DNA from 2 places in the Heyndrickxia sp. MSNUG genome. Region 2 is predicted to be linked to the other one. Evidence: a T-box and tRNA genes for the amino acid it is inferred to sense, from the RefSeq annotation. Region 2 holds a T-box; the other holds one or more tRNA genes.
The links. The T-box of region 2 lies ahead of alaS (alanine--tRNA ligase). A T-box ahead of a tRNA ligase gene usually reads a tRNA of that ligase, here a tRNA-Ala.
Positions count from the first base shown of each region.

Region 1: it has a tRNA-Ala gene. The T-box ahead of alaS (alanine--tRNA ligase) is inferred to sense a tRNA for this amino acid. The anticodon was not compared.

Region 1 is NZ_CP150978.1:3,771,708-3,780,788, forward strand. It holds rRNA gene AABM38_RS19025 (23S ribosomal RNA) at 1-868, opposite strand, end outside; rRNA gene AABM38_RS19030 (16S ribosomal RNA) at 1,112-2,661, opposite strand; gene AABM38_RS19035 (GNAT family N-acetyltransferase) at 3,403-3,957, opposite strand; gene AABM38_RS19040 (DMT family transporter) at 3,969-4,883, opposite strand; gene AABM38_RS19045 (MgtC/SapB family protein) at 5,053-5,736, shown strand; tRNA gene AABM38_RS19050 (tRNA-Ala) at 5,846-5,918, shown strand; gene AABM38_RS19055 (ASCH domain-containing protein) at 6,549-6,974, opposite strand; gene AABM38_RS19060 (hypothetical protein) at 7,466-7,837, opposite strand; gene AABM38_RS19065 (acyl-CoA thioesterase) at 7,862-8,377, opposite strand; gene AABM38_RS19070 (LysR substrate-binding domain-containing protein) at 8,746-9,081, opposite strand, start outside.
Region 2 is NZ_CP150978.1:3,394,265-3,403,345, forward strand. It holds gene AABM38_RS17175 (O-methyltransferase) at 1-255, opposite strand, end outside; gene mltG (endolytic transglycosylase MltG) at 536-1,687, opposite strand; gene AABM38_RS17185 (DUF1292 domain-containing protein) at 2,166-2,453, opposite strand; gene ruvX (Holliday junction resolvase RuvX) at 2,468-2,884, opposite strand; gene AABM38_RS17195 (IreB family regulatory phosphoprotein) at 2,885-3,154, opposite strand; gene alaS (alanine--tRNA ligase) at 3,232-5,865, opposite strand; T-box leader at 5,940-6,153, opposite strand; partial or broken gene AABM38_RS17205 (AI-2E family transporter) at 6,218-7,296, opposite strand; gene AABM38_RS17210 (YrzQ family protein) at 7,559-7,693, opposite strand; gene AABM38_RS17215 (hypothetical protein) at 7,717-7,908, opposite strand; gene AABM38_RS17220 (PRC-barrel domain-containing protein) at 7,920-8,396, opposite strand; gene AABM38_RS17225 (ATP-dependent RecD-like DNA helicase) at 8,724-9,081, opposite strand, start outside.

The DNA.
Region 1 (9,081 bases), 380 kb from region 2:
TTTCGGAGAGAACCAGCTATCTCCAAGTTCGATTGGAATTTCTCCGCTACCCACACCTCATCCCCGCACTTTTCAACGTGCGTGGGTTCGGGCCTCCAGTTGGTGTTACCCAACCTTCACCCTGGACATGGGTAGATCACCTGGTTTCGGGTCTACGACCACATACTCATTCGCCCTATTCAGACTCGCTTTCGCTGCGGCTCCGTCTTCTCAACTTAACCTTGCATGGGATCGTAACTCGCCGGTTCATTCTACAAAAGGCACGCCATCACCCATTAACGGGCTCTGACTACTTGTAGGCACACGGTTTCAGGATCTATTTCACTCCCCTTCCGGGGTGCTTTTCACCTTTCCCTCACGGTACTGGTTCACTATCGGTCACTAGGGAGTATTTAGCCTTGGGAGATGGTCCTCCCAGCTTCCGACGGGATCTCTCGTGTCCCGCCGTACTCAGGATCCACTCAGGAGGGAACGAAGTTTCAACTACAGGGTTTTTACCTTCTCTGACGGGCCTTTCCAGACCACTTCATCTACCCCGTTCCTTTGTAACTCCATGTAGAGTGTCCTACAACCCCAAGAGGCAAGCCTCTTGGTTTGGGCTATGTCCCGTTTCGCTCGCCGCTACTCAGGGAATCGCGTTTGCTTTCTCTTCCTCCGGGTACTTAGATGTTTCAGTTCCCCGGGTCTGCCTTCAATACCCTATGTATTCAGGTAAAGATACTGTTCCATTACGAACAGTGGGTTTCCCCATTCGGAAATCTCCGGATCAAAGCTTACTTACAGCTCCCCGAAGCATATCGGTGTTAGTCCCGTCCTTCATCGGCTCCTAGTGCCAAGGCATCCACCGTGCGCCCTTTCTAACTTAACCGTTTGACAATAAATTGTCGTGGTTGATTCTCTATTAAATAGAGAGAAAAACTAAAATGGCGATCACTCGGTTTTTCTTGATTCTTCTTACTTACGATTATCTAGTTTTCAAGGAACAAAAAAGCTTTGAGGCACTTACTCCCTCAAAACTAAACAAACAAGCGGTCAACTGTACGAATTCGCTAGAATTCGTTTACGAACCAAAAGGTTCGCATTCCGATTGCCATTACGGCAATATCCTTAGAAAGGAGGTGATCCAGCCGCACCTTCCGATACGGCTACCTTGTTACGACTTCACCCCAATCATCTGTCCCACCTTAGGCGGCTGGCTCCAAAAGGTTACCCCACCGACTTCGGGTGTTACAAACTCTCGTGGTGTGACGGGCGGTGTGTACAAGGCCCGGGAACGTATTCACCGCGGCATGCTGATCCGCGATTACTAGCGATTCCGGCTTCATGCAGGCGAGTTGCAGCCTGCAATCCGAACTGAGAATGGTTTTATGGGATTGGCTTCACCTCGCGGCTTCGCTGCCCTTTGTTCCATCCATTGTAGCACGTGTGTAGCCCAGGTCATAAGGGGCATGATGATTTGACGTCATCCCCACCTTCCTCCGGTTTGTCACCGGCAGTCACCTTAGAGTGCCCAACTGAATGCTGGCAACTAAGATCAAGGGTTGCGCTCGTTGCGGGACTTAACCCAACATCTCACGACACGAGCTGACGACAACCATGCACCACCTGTCACTCTGTCCCCCGAAGGGGAACGCCCTATCTCTAGGGTTGTCAGAGGATGTCAAGACCTGGTAAGGTTCTTCGCGTTGCTTCGAATTAAACCACATGCTCCACCGCTTGTGCGGGCCCCCGTCAATTCCTTTGAGTTTCAGCCTTGCGGCCGTACTCCCCAGGCGGAGTGCTTAATGCGTTTGCTGCAGCACTAAAGGGCGGAAACCCTCTAACACTTAGCACTCATCGTTTACGGCGTGGACTACCAGGGTATCTAATCCTGTTCGCTCCCCACGCTTTCGCGCCTCAGCGTCAGTTACAGACCAGAGAGCCGCCTTCGCCACTGGTGTTCCTCCACATCTCTACGCATTTCACCGCTACACGTGGAATTCCGCTCTCCTCTTCTGCACTCAAGTTCCCCAGTTTCCAATGACCCTCCCCGGTTGAGCCGGGGGCTTTCACATCAGACTTAAGGAACCGCCTGCGCGCGCTTTACGCCCAATAATTCCGGACAACGCTTGCCACCTACGTATTACCGCGGCTGCTGGCACGTAGTTAGCCGTGGCTTTCTGGTCAGGTACCGTCAAGGTACCGGCAGTTACTCCGGTACTTGTTCTTCCCTGACAACAGAGCTTTACGACCCGAAGGCCTTCATCGCTCACGCGGCGTTGCTCCGTCAGACTTTCGTCCATTGCGGAAGATTCCCTACTGCTGCCTCCCGTAGGAGTCTGGGCCGTGTCTCAGTCCCAGTGTGGCCGATCACCCTCTCAGGTCGGCTACGCATCGTCGCCTTGGTGAGCCGTTACCTCACCAACTAGCTAATGCGCCGCGGGCCCATCTGTAAGTGACAGCCGAAACCGTCTTTCAGCTTTTCCTCATGAGAGGAAAAGGATTATCCGGTATTAGCTCCGGTTTCCCGAAGTTATCCCAGTCTTACAGGCAGGTTGCCCACGTGTTACTCACCCGTCCGCCGCTGATCTTCAAAAGCAAGCTAATGAAGATCCGCTCGACTTGCATGTATTAGGCACGCCGCCAGCGTTCGTCCTGAGCCAGGATCAAACTCTCCAAAAAAGAGTTATGAGTTAGCTCATAAAGTTAAAACGTTGGCTCATGTTCTTTCTATATAATAGAAGAAACACGATCATTTATTGTTTGTTGACGCTTGTTTGTTTAGTTTTCAAAGAACAAGTTAGTTAGCTTGTCGCCTAGAAGCGACTTTATTAATATATCATGTCGATTTGTTATTGTCAACAACGTTTTTTATTTTATCATTTGTTAAAAACGATGTTGTTTATCAAATCTTGTTGCTCTCTCAAGCGAGATTAAATATACCATGGATAAAATATGTTTGCAATATAATTTTTAAAGAAATTTTACGAGTTAATATTTTTTCAAAACTTCCCCTACTTTCTTCTTATTAAATGTTTTATTAATAATTTTCTTTCCCTGTTCATATAATGGCTTGGACAAACTTTATGACGAGGTGATTTTGCTTGCTTCAATCATTCGCACTGTATCTATCATTATTCATGGCAATATTCCTGTTTTCTATTTCTTATATTGAGGCCATTAAAATTGCAAATGCCGAAGGAAAAGTTCGTGGCGGTACCTTTATTTTCAGCACATTATGCGCCTTTTTATTTTCTCGGTTCACATACTTGTTCATATAATGCTTCTTTGGAGTTTTGGTTATTTTTCCTTCATGCTCAATCTAACAGGATTTTTGCCTGCAAATTTATTATAAAATTAATAACTATTTAATTTTAACAGCCAATAAAAAAATCCCCTTACTCGAGGGGATTTTTTCTCATATCATTTCTTCTCACTCTTTAATTTATGAATCACCATTTGTTGTAATGCATTCAAGTCATCCCACACATAAGCCAATTCTACAACTTCCTTACCTGCAATTTTATCAGTTTCTTCGCCTGCTTTTACTGCCAGAAGACTTTCATAGAATTTAAGGCTTTTGTTTTCTTCAAGGACCCATACAAGCATTGATGTATAATTATGTTCCAGTAATTCATTTACTCCTGCCTGAAGTAGTTTCAATCCCAGTTTCTCTCTCTGATACTTTTTAAGTATGTAAATCGCGTATAGCTCTCCATCTGCATTGAACTTTTCTGTGCGTTTTTTTCCATAGGAAGCAAATCCGACTATCTTATTTTCTGTATTTAACGCGACAAATACAGGTGAAAGCTGGGAGGTCTGAGATAAACTCTTCTCCCACAGCCCTATTCGATCCTCAATATTTAACGAATCCAAATACTCCTGACTAATGATGCCAGTGTATGTTTCTTTCCAGCTTTCAATATGTACCCGGGCTATGCCCGGGGCGTCTCCTACTTCCGCTCTCCGTATATGCATACGCATCTCCCCTAACTTGAAATCGAATTTATCTCTGCTCTTTTTTTCAGCTTCATTTGCCTTTCATCAACTAAAAATAATGTTATTCCAGCAATAACAACTAATCCACCTGCTATTTGAGTCAAAATAACATTTTCTCCAAGCAGGTAATATGCGAGTATGGTCGCTCCTACTGGTTCAAAAAGGATTGCCATTGAGATAATTGATGCACTCAGCCATTTTATTGACCAGTTGAATAGCGTATGTCCGAGTAAGGTTGGAATTAAAGCAAGAAGGATGAAATAGACCCAATCACTTTTAGGATAAGGATAGAAGGTTTCTCCAGCTGCAATTACGTAAAAGAACAATGTAATTGAACTAATGCTATAAACAATAAATGTGTATGTTATAAGGGACATTCTTTTTCGCACTGTTTGCCCGAATAGCAGATAAACAGTGACCAGGGCGCAGGCTGCAATTGCCAGGAAGTCTCCGAACAGTGCACTTCCGCTAATTTTGAAATCACCCCAGCTGATAATCACACTTCCGCCAATGGCAATAAACCCGCTTAGAATGGCTTTTGCAGATAATTTTTCTTTGAAGAAAACATAGGCTCCCGCAAATGCAAATAAAGGCTGCAGGGTTACTAACACGGTTGAACTGGCTACAGAGGTGTAGTTCAAAGATTCGAACCATAGAATAAAATGAAAAGCCAGGAAGACTCCGGATATCCCAGTAAATACCCAATCCCGTTTCGTAATAAGACGGAGTTCTGAAACATATTTTAAAAGAAATACCGGGAGCATAAATAAGACTGAAAAAAGCAATCGGTAAAAGGCTATGACTCCCGAAGGGGCAGAAGAAACTTTTACTAAAATAGCTGATGTCGACACTGCAACAACACCTATCGCAACTGCTAAGTATGGATTAACTTTTGGTGATTCCATTACGATTCTCCTTTTAATCAGAAACAATATTTAATTTATATGTATTCTACAATGAATTTCATCTTTTTTCTTATAAAATCAAAAAATAAACTGAAATGAGTTTATTTATCATTAAATAGGGAAAGAAAATACATCTTATCAGGGCAGGAGATATCACATGTTATATTCTATGGATATGGGAATTTTAATTAAGTTGGGAATATCAGCTTTTTTAGGCCTGGTTATTGGACTTGAAAGGGAGATAAAAAGAAAACCTGTTGGATTAAAGACTAGCTTGGTCATATCAATTGTCAGCTGCCTTTTAACAATTGTATCAAGAGAATCAGCATACATGTTCCCTGGAGATGAAGATGTAAACATCACAATGGACCCGCTCCGTCTGGCTGCTCAAATTGTATCAGGAATAGGATTTCTTGGTGCAGGTGTCATTTTGAGAAGAGGGAATGATACAATTTCGGGCCTCACAACCGCAGCAATGATTTGGGGAGCAGCGGGAATCGGCATCACAGTCGGTGCAGGATTTTACTTAGAAGCGATCGCCGGTGTTACTTTATTGATAGTTAGCGTCGAGTTCATTCCATTTCTTATGACATTCATAGGACCAAGACAATTAAGAGAAAAAGAAATTCGTTTGCAATTTAATGTGAACGGCCGTGAAAGCATTGCAGAGATTATTACTAAAATTAAATCTGAAAAAATCTCACTAAAAAATGTACGAATTAAAGATTTAGCAGAGGGAAATCAGCTTGTTCAATTAATAGTGACTGTCGACTTCCGCAGAAAAACCACCGATGTTTATGAAGTGGTTTCCTTAATAGACGGGATCAACAGAGTAGAAATCGAAAGTTTGTAGTTAAAAAGCCGCTGTTGAGTGGCTTTTTTCTGTTTTATTAATAAATTTTTTCTTGCATGTCTGCAAAGTTGGAGATATAATTTTTCTTGTACCTTATCTTATTAGATACGGGGGATTAGCTCAGCTGGGAGAGCGCAACGCTGGCAGCGTTGAGGTCAGGGGTTCGAGCCCCCTATTCTCCACTTACAAAAAGAGAGTGTCCAAAAGTATAATCTTTTGGGCACTTTTTTTATTTTTTGGCCAAGTAAAAATGGTCCGTTGATTTCCGTTTCCAGGCGCTCACTTTCCTAGGGGCTGGGCTGAGCCTCCTCGCCGCCGCTCTAGGTGCGCCTGCGGGACATTGATTAGTTTCCTTGACCCTGCCCACGCACGATGGAAATTCGGTTGCATTTTTATAGCCACTATTATACTGATGTATTAGACAACTTAAATAAATCAGACACAGATAAAACATTTATTAACTTCTATTCACCAAATTCTTTAACTACACTCCTTGCAGGCAGCATAAAGTGCAATATCAATACATCCCATGGGTGGACCCGTAAGTACTTAACCTTGATTGCCACAGAAATACCGTAACTAAAAAGGATAAGCCCAGCAATAGAAAAGGGAACTTGTATTTTAAGTTTCATTTTATCACTTCATATCTTCCAACTTGGATAATGAAATTAGTTTAAATCAACCACGGAAAGCATTTAAAGCAGATATTTCCATGAAATAGAGAACAAAGTACTGGTGGCTTAGCGTACTTTCCCATGCTCTGATGAAGGTAGTAAAACAAAAAAGTGCCAGTTCCCCGATGATCAGGCACTCTATAAATCATGCTCCCATAACCCAAGCATTCCTTTAGCAGGAATGAAGCTGTCCAGCGTCTTTATATTCCTGACTTCCCAGACATACCCTCCCACTTTATAATCACCGAGGAAAAAGTCATTGCCTGACACGATTCTTCCATCCTCCAACACGGCCCATGTCTCATTATTTTCCACCACACTCAGACAATTTTCAAGCTGGCAGGTGGCAATGATCATGCCAGTTGGAAGCTCATCGGCCTTGTACCCATGCTTTAAAAGCAGCGACTTGACCGCCACATGGCTGCAGACTGCCTTATCGACTTTCTTACTCGTATGGATTGCAAGAGGGCCACGATACTTCGTACTCCATGACCTCGTTTCATATTGAGCCTCACGCAAGACGAACAGACTCGCCCAAGGCTGAATCATCGATAACACCTTCATTCCAATCACCCCTTGCCTCAACAACTATTTTGTCTATAGCATCTCCCGGCAATCCCACAAAAACACGGGGGAGGTCATCCAGTCTCAAAAAATCACCTATTCCTGATAATCATGGATACCCATTATGATGGGGCTGTTGAAAGAAGAATTCCAGCCTTTGACGTACTACAAAATCAGGACATGGGGACGGTTCTTGTGTCCCGAAAAATTCCTGTTTCCTGGTTATCAATTATATAAAAAATCCCACCTGCATGTCGGAAAATGATAAATTTAAGGGGAAGCCTCATTTAGCTTCCCTTTGTTAATCTAGCAGTTATAAGCTTCATTCAGCTTTTATTTCGACTCCCGAATGGGACAAGAGAACCGTCCCTGAGTCCCCGGCGATTCCTTTTCATTTTCTTTAAAAAGAAAATAGGATGAATCGAATGAAAACGATCCACCCTATTTGAATGACTATACTGCTTCTAGATCTATATAAGCAATCATTATTATTAACGGACTACAGTTGGACCAACTAATACTCCTGGGCTTTCCCCTAATGCCAATTTGCTAATATTAGCATAGCTAACCTGCTTATACGCTTTTAGTAACTGTTTTAAATCAGAGAATTTATCGTCAGATTTAATTTTTTCAATTTCCCCATGATAGACAGATAATACATATTCATCTTGAGACTTTGGATGAAATTCACTTGTATCTTCATCCATTAATAAAGAGCCCATATATTGATAACCATATTGAAATTGACGAGTCAGTTTAATGATTCTAATGAATTTTTGATAGATAGATGGTTTTTTTGTATTTAAATTTTCGATAGCTGTTAGTGCATTTTTCAATTCGTTGTAACTTGATGCGATTACCATATCATTTCTCCCCTTTGATTTATATTAATCCCATGGTTTATTTAATGTAAGTTTGGACACGAGTTCTTTATTTTGTTCTCTTTTTAGTTTGCGAATTTTTTCACGTTCTTTTCCGGTTTCATAAAGAAATTTTTCTTCCTCTGTTTCTGGAATGACGGCTGGCACTTCTATAGGTCTTTTATTTTCATCCAGTGGAACAAAAGTCAAAAAAGCTGTAGCTGCAATTCTTCGATTTCCAGTTTCAAGGTCTTCAGCAATCACTTTACAGAAAATCTCCATCGACCTTTTTCCGGTATAGCTGACAAATGATTCAATACAGACCGAATCACTTACTCGGATTGGTTCAAGGAAATTTACGGAGTCTGTAGATGCCGTAACACATTCCTTTACCCTTGAATGCCTACGAGCGGAAAGCACTGAACAAGCATCCATCTTCTTCATTAGAACTCCACCAAACAATGTATGATAATTGTTCAAATCGTTAATGAGTACTTGGTCGGTTTGAACAACACGCGTTTCTTTAACCTTTTTTGCTTCCAATTATGATCACACCCTATATAAAATGCTTGAAGCGTTAGCAACTTCTGCATTAAAGTTTTACAAGACAATTATAATATGACCACAGTTGAAAGATACAATGCCGATAGCATATGGTATTCATAACAAAATCGTATGGAAGCGCTTCTTGATATGTGCATGAACAAAAAGCGCAAGCGACTCGAGCTGCTCAAAGCTAACGCTTCTCGCAAGATACCCTAAGAAGCGAAATCGGTGATGAAAACTGGCTAGGTGCTGGAGCCGGACTAAGAAAACCCATATAATTATCCACAACGAAACTATTTTATAATTTTCTAGACAACAAAAAAGCCTCCCCAAACCTGGAGAAGCGTTCAAATAATGGATTCAATTTATAGATCATGACATCGATCAGCTGTCGATAGCTTTACTTTTGCAAATCGGATAAATTCATCGAAAACCTGGGATAAGTTAGAATCCTTTTTCCAGATTAACGCTAGATTCCATTCAATTTCCGGATTGGTTACATTTATTGCTTTAAAATCATTTTTCAGTTCCAAACATGTACTCTCAGGAAGTAACGTTATGCCTATATCATTAGCAACCAGTTCCTGAATAAATTCCAATTGTGATGTTTCCGAAATAATGATTGGTTGAAATCCAACTTCTCTGCAAGCAGAGATGATAAGATTTCTTAACTGAAACTCCTGGTTGAACATAATAAAGCT
Region 2 (9,081 bases):
ATCCCGTTCGAGTGTCACGATTTTTGTTGCGGGAAGAGCAAATGCCATCCTGAGTGCTGAGTAGCCAATCGCTGTGCCTACTTCAAGAATCACATCAGGCTGCTGAAGCCGCAAGAGCTGAAGCATCGTTTCAATCCCTGCTGGCTCCATGATTGGGACTCCATTGGTTTCCGCGAACTCTTCCATTTCAGCAAGCAAGCCCTGTCTCGGCAGTATAAGAGAGTCTATATAATCCTGCAGCTTTTCATTTAGCAAGCTGCCCTCACCTCTATTCAATGGCTATAAAATTAGCCAGTGTGTAAATCTATATTGCCCCAGGAAAATAGACCTTGGAGCATGAAAAAAATAGCGTTCACAGGATAAGAGAGGCAAACTTCAGTTTGCCAGAAACCTAACAAACTGCTTCTTCAGCCAGGTTAGGCCATAACTCTTAATTCTGTAATGCACGCTATCATCTCGAGAAAAAAACACTTGAATTATTTTACCACAATAAGAAGGGAAATGCTAATCTTTCTGCATCTCCCTATAGGTATTACTATTTTTTGCTTGTGATATGTTCATTCTTTTTACGATTGTGCTCTTCCAAAGTCTTAGAGAAGAGAACCTCACCAGTAGATGTTGCAAGGAAATACAAATCGTCTGTGTCAGCAGGTGCCAGTGCCGCTTCAATTGACACTACACCTGGATTGGCTATTGGTCCAGGAGGTAATCCTGTGTATTTATAGGTATTGTAAGGGTCGTCGATTTCGAGATCCTCATACAGTACCCGGTCTTTATGTTCTCCATGGGAATAAAGGACAGTCGGGTCAGTTTGAAGCATCATTCCAGCTTCCATTCGATTGTAGAAGACGCTTGCGATTTTATCGCGATCAACCTTTTCAGTTGCTTCTTCTTCGATCAGCGATGCCATCGTCATCACCTGATGGGTCGACATTTCTTTCTCTTCCATCTGGCCTTTGAAATCACCCAGTACTACCTTAGTTTTACTGAGCATGACCGTCACGATTTCTTCGACCGTTGGCTTCTCCGAATAGAAAGGATATGTCGCCGGGAATAAATAGCCCTCTAGAGGATATTTGACCTTTTCATTCAAGATTTCCTCTGTCAGTACATCAGGATATTTCCCCATCATTTTCTTTACAAATTCTTTATCGTTCAGCTGTTTAAAGATTTGTTCCTGGTCCTGCTGTGTTTTTTCAGCAATGATTCCAGCAATTTGTGACAGTTGTTTGCCTTCTGGTATTGTGATTTTCATGACCACGTCCTGCATGACTTTCCCCGTTTTTAAACTTGAGATGATTTCAGGAATGGTCATGGAAGGATTCATTTTATAATCTCCCGCCATGAAACCGGACTCATTCTTAAACTTCACGTAATATTTAAAAATCCTGGCATCTTTAATGACACCTTTGTCCTCTAGTATTTTTCCAATCCCACTAGTGGACGAACCGATTGGAATCGTTACATTGATATTTTTCTTGCTGTTTTCATCAACGGGCTTTAATGCGGATTTTATATAGTAATAACCGCCTCCGCCCAAGGCACCAATCATTAGAATCGCCACGATGGCAGTGATGAAAACAATCCTGCGGACAACCCTTGCTTCTTTCTGCTGCTCGATTAATTTCTCAGCAATTACATTTTTTTTGTCATTATTAGAGTTATTTATATTTTTCTCGTCAGACATAAGCTCCCCCTCCAGTCACAGGGCTAATCACCTGGATACTCTCTATTTTCACATCTCGCACCATTATACTATATTTTATATTTTTATTTGCAAATAATTACGAAAAAATACCTCAAGCGACAAATTAACCTATCATCCGACAAGAAAATCATAAAGAAATGGCATTCGATTAGTTTGATGATTTTTTTAAAACTGCTTATTAACTTGAATCCTGCTTCAGGCGCTGGCTTATAGTGGGGATGACATTCACGAGTGAAATATCACCTAAGTTATTCTGGGAGCGTACCCATCACCATTCAGGAGAGAAATATTCCGTTGAGATGTTCTCGGCGGGATTCGCCTTTTGCGAGAAAAAATATAATTTTAATTATAAAACAATAGAAGCTGGTGTAATGCCTGCAGTAGTTTTGAGAGAATGCCATTTGTAAACGTATATAAAAAAAGACCAGGCCGCATTTAGCCTGGTCTCTAGCATGGTTTATTCTTCGTCTTGCTCAGCAAGGAACGTTTCAAGCATTTCTTCAATCATATCCCATTCTTCATCAGTTTCGATAGGCATCAATTCGCCATCCTGTTTATCTTCAGTTGGCATAAATGATGAAGCGTGGATTTCAATTTCCTCATCGTCGCTTTCATCTGCACCGATTGGATAATATAAAACATAAGACTTGCCGAACTCTTCAGAGTCAAATGTAAAAAGCACTTCACATAATTGTTCGTTACCGTTTTCATCTACTACTGTAATGTTGTTTTCTCCGTGATCCATTAAAGTCACCTCATTTAATTTTGGCTATTAAGATAGCCTTGTAGAATCATTACTGCCGCCATTTTATCAATGACTTTTTTACGTTTTTTTCGGCTTAAATCTGCCTCCAGCAAAACACGCTCTGCTGCTACTGTCGTTAAACGCTCGTCCCAAAGAATGACAGGAACCCCAAAACGTTCTTCCAATTCACGGGCAAAGAATTGGCTGGCTTCGCCTCTGGGTCCGATTGTGCCATTCATGTTTTTAGGCAATCCAACGACAACTTTGCTGACTTCGTACTCTTTTATTATTTTACCTAATTCATCGAAACCAAACACATTTTCTTCTTCGTTTATTTTCAATGTTTCAAGTCCCTGAGCAGTCCATCCAAATTCATCGCTCAGTGCAACGCCGACAGTTTTTGAGCCGACATCCAATCCCATCGTACGCATTTATTTCCCCTCTCGGTGGTTCCTTAAATAGGATTTAACCAATTCCTCGATAATTTCATCCCGTTCCAGCTTGCGGATGATATTGCGGGCATCCCGATGGCGGGGAATATAAGCCGGATCGCCAGAGAGCAGATAACCGACAATCTGGTTGATCGGGTTATATCCTTTTTCCTGCAATGCTTCATAGACCTGCAGCAGGACTTCATTCGCATCATGCTCAAAAGGCTCTTCGGGAAAATTAAATCTCATCGTTTTATCAAACGAGCTCATCGAATGCACCTCACTTCTAAAAATGGAAGGCAAAATCTTCTTAGATTACCTTCATTCTACACTACTTTCCCTTTATATCAAATTGATTTAACCCATTCTTCGGCAAATTGAATCGCATTGTCGAGTTTTGATGGGTCTTTCCCGCCAGCTTGAGCCATATCTGGACGGCCTCCGCCGCCTCCGCCGCAAATGGATGCTGCTTCCTTGATCAGTTTTCCTGCCTGGTAGCCCTTGAGTATCAAATCATCTGTTACAGCAGCAATCAAATTCACTTTGCTTCCATCTGTCGTTCCAAGAAGGATGACAGCTGAACCCAGTTTTTGCTTCAAATCATCAGCCATATTTCTCAGGCTGTTCATATCAGCAGCCTGAACACGAGCTGCAAGCAATTGAACACCATTCACTTCTTTTACTTTAGATGCAAGGCTTCCTGCTTCAATATTACCCAATTTTGCAGCAAGAGATTCATTTTCGCGCTGAAGCTGCTTCATTTCAATCAGCATTGTATCAATTCTGTTTGCTACTTCCTTAGGAGCGGTCTTTAATTTTACAGCTGCATCTTTCAGGATCGCAATCTGATCGTTCAGCACTCTGTAAGCTGCCTCGCCTGTCACAGCCTCAATCCTTCGTGTTCCCGCACCAATACCGCCTTCAGAAACAATCTTGAATAATCCGATAACAGATGTATTAGGAACATGGCAGCCGCCGCACAGCTCTAAGCTGTAATCTCCAACTTTGACAACGCGTACGATATCGCCATACTTTTCGCCAAACAGAGCCATAGCTCCCATTTCCTTAGCTTCAGCAATTGGTTTTAAGCTTATATCCACCTGGATGCTTCTCCAAATTTTCTCGTTCACGATTGCTTCTACCTTTTCTAGTTCTTCAGCTGTTACCTGGCCAAAGTGGGAGAAGTCAAAACGGAGTCTGTCAGGTTCAACAAGTGATCCAGCCTGGTTTACATGCGTTCCGAGAGTATCTTTTAATGCCTGATGAAGCAGGTGTGTTGCAGTGTGGTTTTTAATGATTTTCGCGCGGTTGTCCTCGTCAACTTTTGCTGATACTTCCAAACCGTTTGTGACTGTGCCTTCTTCAACCACTGCGTGATGCAGGTTCTGTCCATTAGGAGCTTTTTTGACATTTATTACAGATAATCTTACTCCATCAGCTATAATCGTACCTTTGTCAGCAATTTGTCCTCCGCTTTCTGCATAGAAAGGAGTGACATCCAGGATAAAGTGGATTTCTTCACCAGCAGCTGCCTCTTCTGCAAACTGTCCGTCTTTCACTAGTGCAACGATCTTGCTGTTTGATTCAAAAATATCGTATCCTACGAATTCGCTGCTAACTTTAATGTCGCCAAGAACTCCGCCCTGGACCTGCATGGATCCTACATCCTGTCGTGCAGCCCTTGCTCTTTCACGCTGAGACTCCATCTCGACCTCAAAGCCTTCATGGTCAACCTTCATGCCCTCATCTTCGGCATATTCCTCCGTAAGTTCAACCGGGAAGCCATAAGTATCATAAAGGCGGAAGACATCCTCGCCCTGGATCATGCCGCTGCCTTTTTCCTTTTCTTTCTTGATAAGATCAGAAAGAATTGCAAGACCTTCATAAAGTGTTTCATGGAAACGATCTTCTTCATTTTTAATGACCTTTTGGATAAAATCGGTTTTTTCTTTTACCTCTGGATAGAAATCATGCATGATTTCACCAACTACAGGTACTAATTCGAACATGAACGGACGGTTGATGTTCAATTTTTTTGCATATCGGACAGCGCGGCGCAGCAGTCTGCGGAGTACATATCCTCGGCCTTCGTTTGATGGAAGAGCACCGTCGCCGACTGCAAATGCTACCGTACGGATATGGTCAGCAATGACCTTGAATGCTTCATCCTTTTCCTTTGAAACGCCATATTTTTCACCGGAAATCTCTTCTGTACTATTGATGATCGGCATGAACAAATCAGTGTCAAAATTGGTTGGAACGTCCTGGACAACTGAAGCCATACGCTCTAAACCCATTCCTGTATCAATGTTTTTCTTCGGTAGCGGAGTGTATGTGCCATCCGGATTATGGTTGAATTCGGAGAATACAAGGTTCCATACTTCAAGGTAACGATCATTTTCGCCGCCAGGATATAATTCCGGATCTTCAGGGTCATTTCCGTATTCTGTTCCTCTGTCATAGAAGATTTCTGTATTCGGTCCGCTTGGTCCTTCGCCGATATCCCAGAAGTTTCCTTCAAGGCGGATAATACGTTCTTCAGGAACCCCGATTTTTTCTCTCCAGATGTTGAATGCTTCATCATCTTCTGGATGAATTGTTACTGACAGCTTTTCTGGATCAAACCCAATCCAATTTTTATCCGTAAGGAATTCCCAAGCGAATTCAATCGCTTCAACCTTAAAGTAATCACCAATTGAGAAGTTTCCAAGCATTTCGAAGAATGTATGGTGGCGTGCAGTTTTGCCGACATTCTCGATATCATTTGTACGGATTGATTTCTGTGCGTTTGTAATTCTTGGATTTTCAGGTACGACCCGGCCGTCAAAATACTTCTTCAAAGTCGCAACTCCGCTGTTAATCCATAGCAGAGATGGATCGTCGTGAGGGACGAGTGAAGCACTTGGTTCGATGGCATGGCCCTTTTCCTTAAAAAATTCAAGATACATTTTTCTGATTTCAGAACCTGTTAGTTTTTTCATATACACAACCTCCTAAATCGGTCAAAATTAAGCATTTCAGGGATTTTAGGCAACAAAAAAAGCCCTCATCCCTGGACAGGGACGAGAGCTTGCTCGCGGTACCACCCTGATTATGAACGCGGAAAACGTGCGCCCATCTCTCAATAACGCCTTAACGCGGCTGCTACGGCAGGTTTTTCCTGCACTCCGGAATAGCCTTCTGTTATCCTTCATCGGGAATTCTTCCAGCCCATGGAATTCCTCTCTTAACGATGGTCTATAACATACTCGTTCCTTCTACATTTTGCTAATTATTATTCTATAGCCGAATTATATATAGCAGTTTTCAGTTTGTCAAACGACTTCGTAAAATTTATGTCGGCCTTTCTTTTTTTCTTTCCAAAATAATATGGTCTTTCGCATGGATAAGGGCAGCTCTTAATACTACTAGAACCGGCACAGCAAGAATTAATCCTAGAATCCCGCCAATTTCTCCCCCAGCCAGCAGAGCAAACATGATCATGAGCGGGTGCATATGAAGACTTTTTCCAACAATTAAAGGAGATAGGATATTTCCTTCTAAGAATTGCAGAGAGAACACAATCGCTACGGAGATCAGCACCATTTTTACCGACATGGTTGCTGCGATAATAACTGCTGGTACAGCACCGATGATTGGCCCGAAATACGGGATTACATTCGTGATGCCGACAATCGCCCCCAGCAGAAGTGAATATTTTATGCCGGCGATCCAAAAAAGATCGTTGACAAGACCCCGATCACGAGGCATACAAGCAGCTGCCCGCGTATATAGCTTCCAAGCGACTTGTCAACATCATGAAGGAACTTTGTCCCCGACTGTCTCCACTGCCGCGGCGTGACATACCATGCCGCCTTTTTCATTGCATCGAAATCTTTCAGCATATAAAAGGCAATGAACGGAATGACTGCTATCGTAAGGATTGAATTGATGATATCCATCAGGAACGTCATTACGCCGGCAAGCACCCCATCCAGCCAGGTCTCCATCCGGTTGATGCCATCCTCGATCCTTTCATGGATGCCAGCGGGCCATGACGAAGTCTGGTCCATGATGTTATTGACCATACCTTTATACTGCTCCGCAAAATATGGTGCATTTTCAGCAAGATCCCTCAGCTGATGAATCAATGCCGGTATTCCTTTGTAAAAAGCGAAGCCCATCCCGCCAAAGAACAAAATATAAATGATCAGGATTGCAATTCCGCGATGGAGCCCGCGCTGATGGAGGCCTTCCACTATCGGGTGAAGCAGATATGTAATGAACGCCGCGACAGCAAATGGAACAAAAAGCGTAAAGAGCACTTCCAGGACAGGCACCCATAATGCCTGGAGCTTGACAAAGATATAGAGAACAATAAACAAAAGGAGAAGAAATCCAAGCCGGTAATACCATTTCATCTGGATATTCATCCGTTCCACCATCCTACCTGTTTATTCTTGGAAGAAAGAGGGGCGATTATACATTTTTAGCCCGAGTCCAGATCTTTATATAGCGATGTTATTGATTTTATAGCGAAAAACGCTTTTTTAAAGCGATAATTTAAAGAATATAGCTAAAAAAAATTTTTTATAGCGAAATTTTCTTTGTTATAGCGAATTGGAAATTTCGTCTTATTTTTTCCAACTTGAATACAAAAATCCCCTGCATAAAATACAGGGGATAGATTTTATTCTAAAATAAAGCTCTCGCCACTTTCTTAGACATCCTTTTCATTTTCCTTCCAGACATCATATTGTTGTTGGAAGCATAATTATAGGCTGCCATACCAGCGCCAAATGCAATAACGGAGGTTAACATTTTATTCATGTGTTTCACCTCTTCAATTTATTTTACATGCCATATTGACGTTGATCTTCATCAAACAAGTCGTCAAGGGAGCTTAATGTTCCATCCTCCTCGACCTGGTGGGTATGGATTAGACCTTTGGATAAAGACAGTTCAATAAAGCAATTCCAGCAATAGTATTGGTTTATTCCAATTTTGCCGATATCCTTGCTTCTGCAATTGGGACAACTTAACATACAGGGACACCTCATCTCGATTTGACAGTGACGATGATGGCATCCTTTCCGATTGCAGGCGGACCAATGGACTTGATCACACGCTTTCCATTCGTGATATCCGAAAAAAAGCCATCCGTTAATTCGTACCCTACAATCGTTCCCAATTCTTCCATGAAATATACGTCGTCTACTAACCCTAGCTGCTCTCCTTCCTCAGAAAGGAGCAGTTTCCCTGCAAGGCTCTGGTTGTGTACAAATGTATATTCAGGTTCTGTCTCCATAGGTTCCAATGCTGATAGGTCTTTTACCATGATCCCATCGCAGCCAAAGGAAGCAACATTGGCTACCTTGACTTGACACATTTTCTTAATGAACGCACCTTTTTTAACAAGTAAGCCTACTACGCTTCCATTGCTTGAAATGCTCACATCACAAACTTCGCCCAGTTTTTGCCCACTTGCCAATTCATACACAGGAAGACCCTTTAATCGTGAAAATGTCCGCAAAAGTGTGTCCCGCCTTTCCGAACATTTTTAGTTTCCGCTCTAATCCTGGAATTCATGAGGTGTAACGTTTTCCATCAGGCTTGAAGATTTTGTTCCTGAAGGGTTTTAGGGAACTGCGCCACTGGTGACAAATAGAGACATATCTCCCGAAAGGCTTGGATTTCTGCTCCTATGGCCTAAAAAGTCTTTTTAATAGTCTGCTCAATACTTCAACTGGTATTAAATTGATCCTAACTCGTATTATAATCGAGCCAACTCGTATTAAATCGATTCTAACTGGTATTATCAAAAAAACCCGCTATTTAATCAGCGGGTTTCAGATATTTTTCAGCTTCCACGTTCCTCCATGAAATCGTATGGAGTGACATTCTCCATGCCAATCATCGGGTCTGCGTTCTTAATTATTTCTAAGTAATTAATTCCCTCTTCATTTGCACTCTCTTTTGCCCCTAGATTTACTACCTTCCGATCAGAAGAATCAACAGAAAAAATCTCTTCCTTTGCTTTTTCTTCTCCACCAATCTCAGGAAGCATCTCAACGAGCTTTTCGACTAGTGTTGTATTCCGCTCTGTATCTTCTCCGCGTTCAATTCCCATTTTCAAGGCATCCTCTTCGCCTACCAGAATCAGGAATTGTTTGCTTCTAGTAATCGCAGTATAAATCAGGTTCCGGCGCAGCATTCGG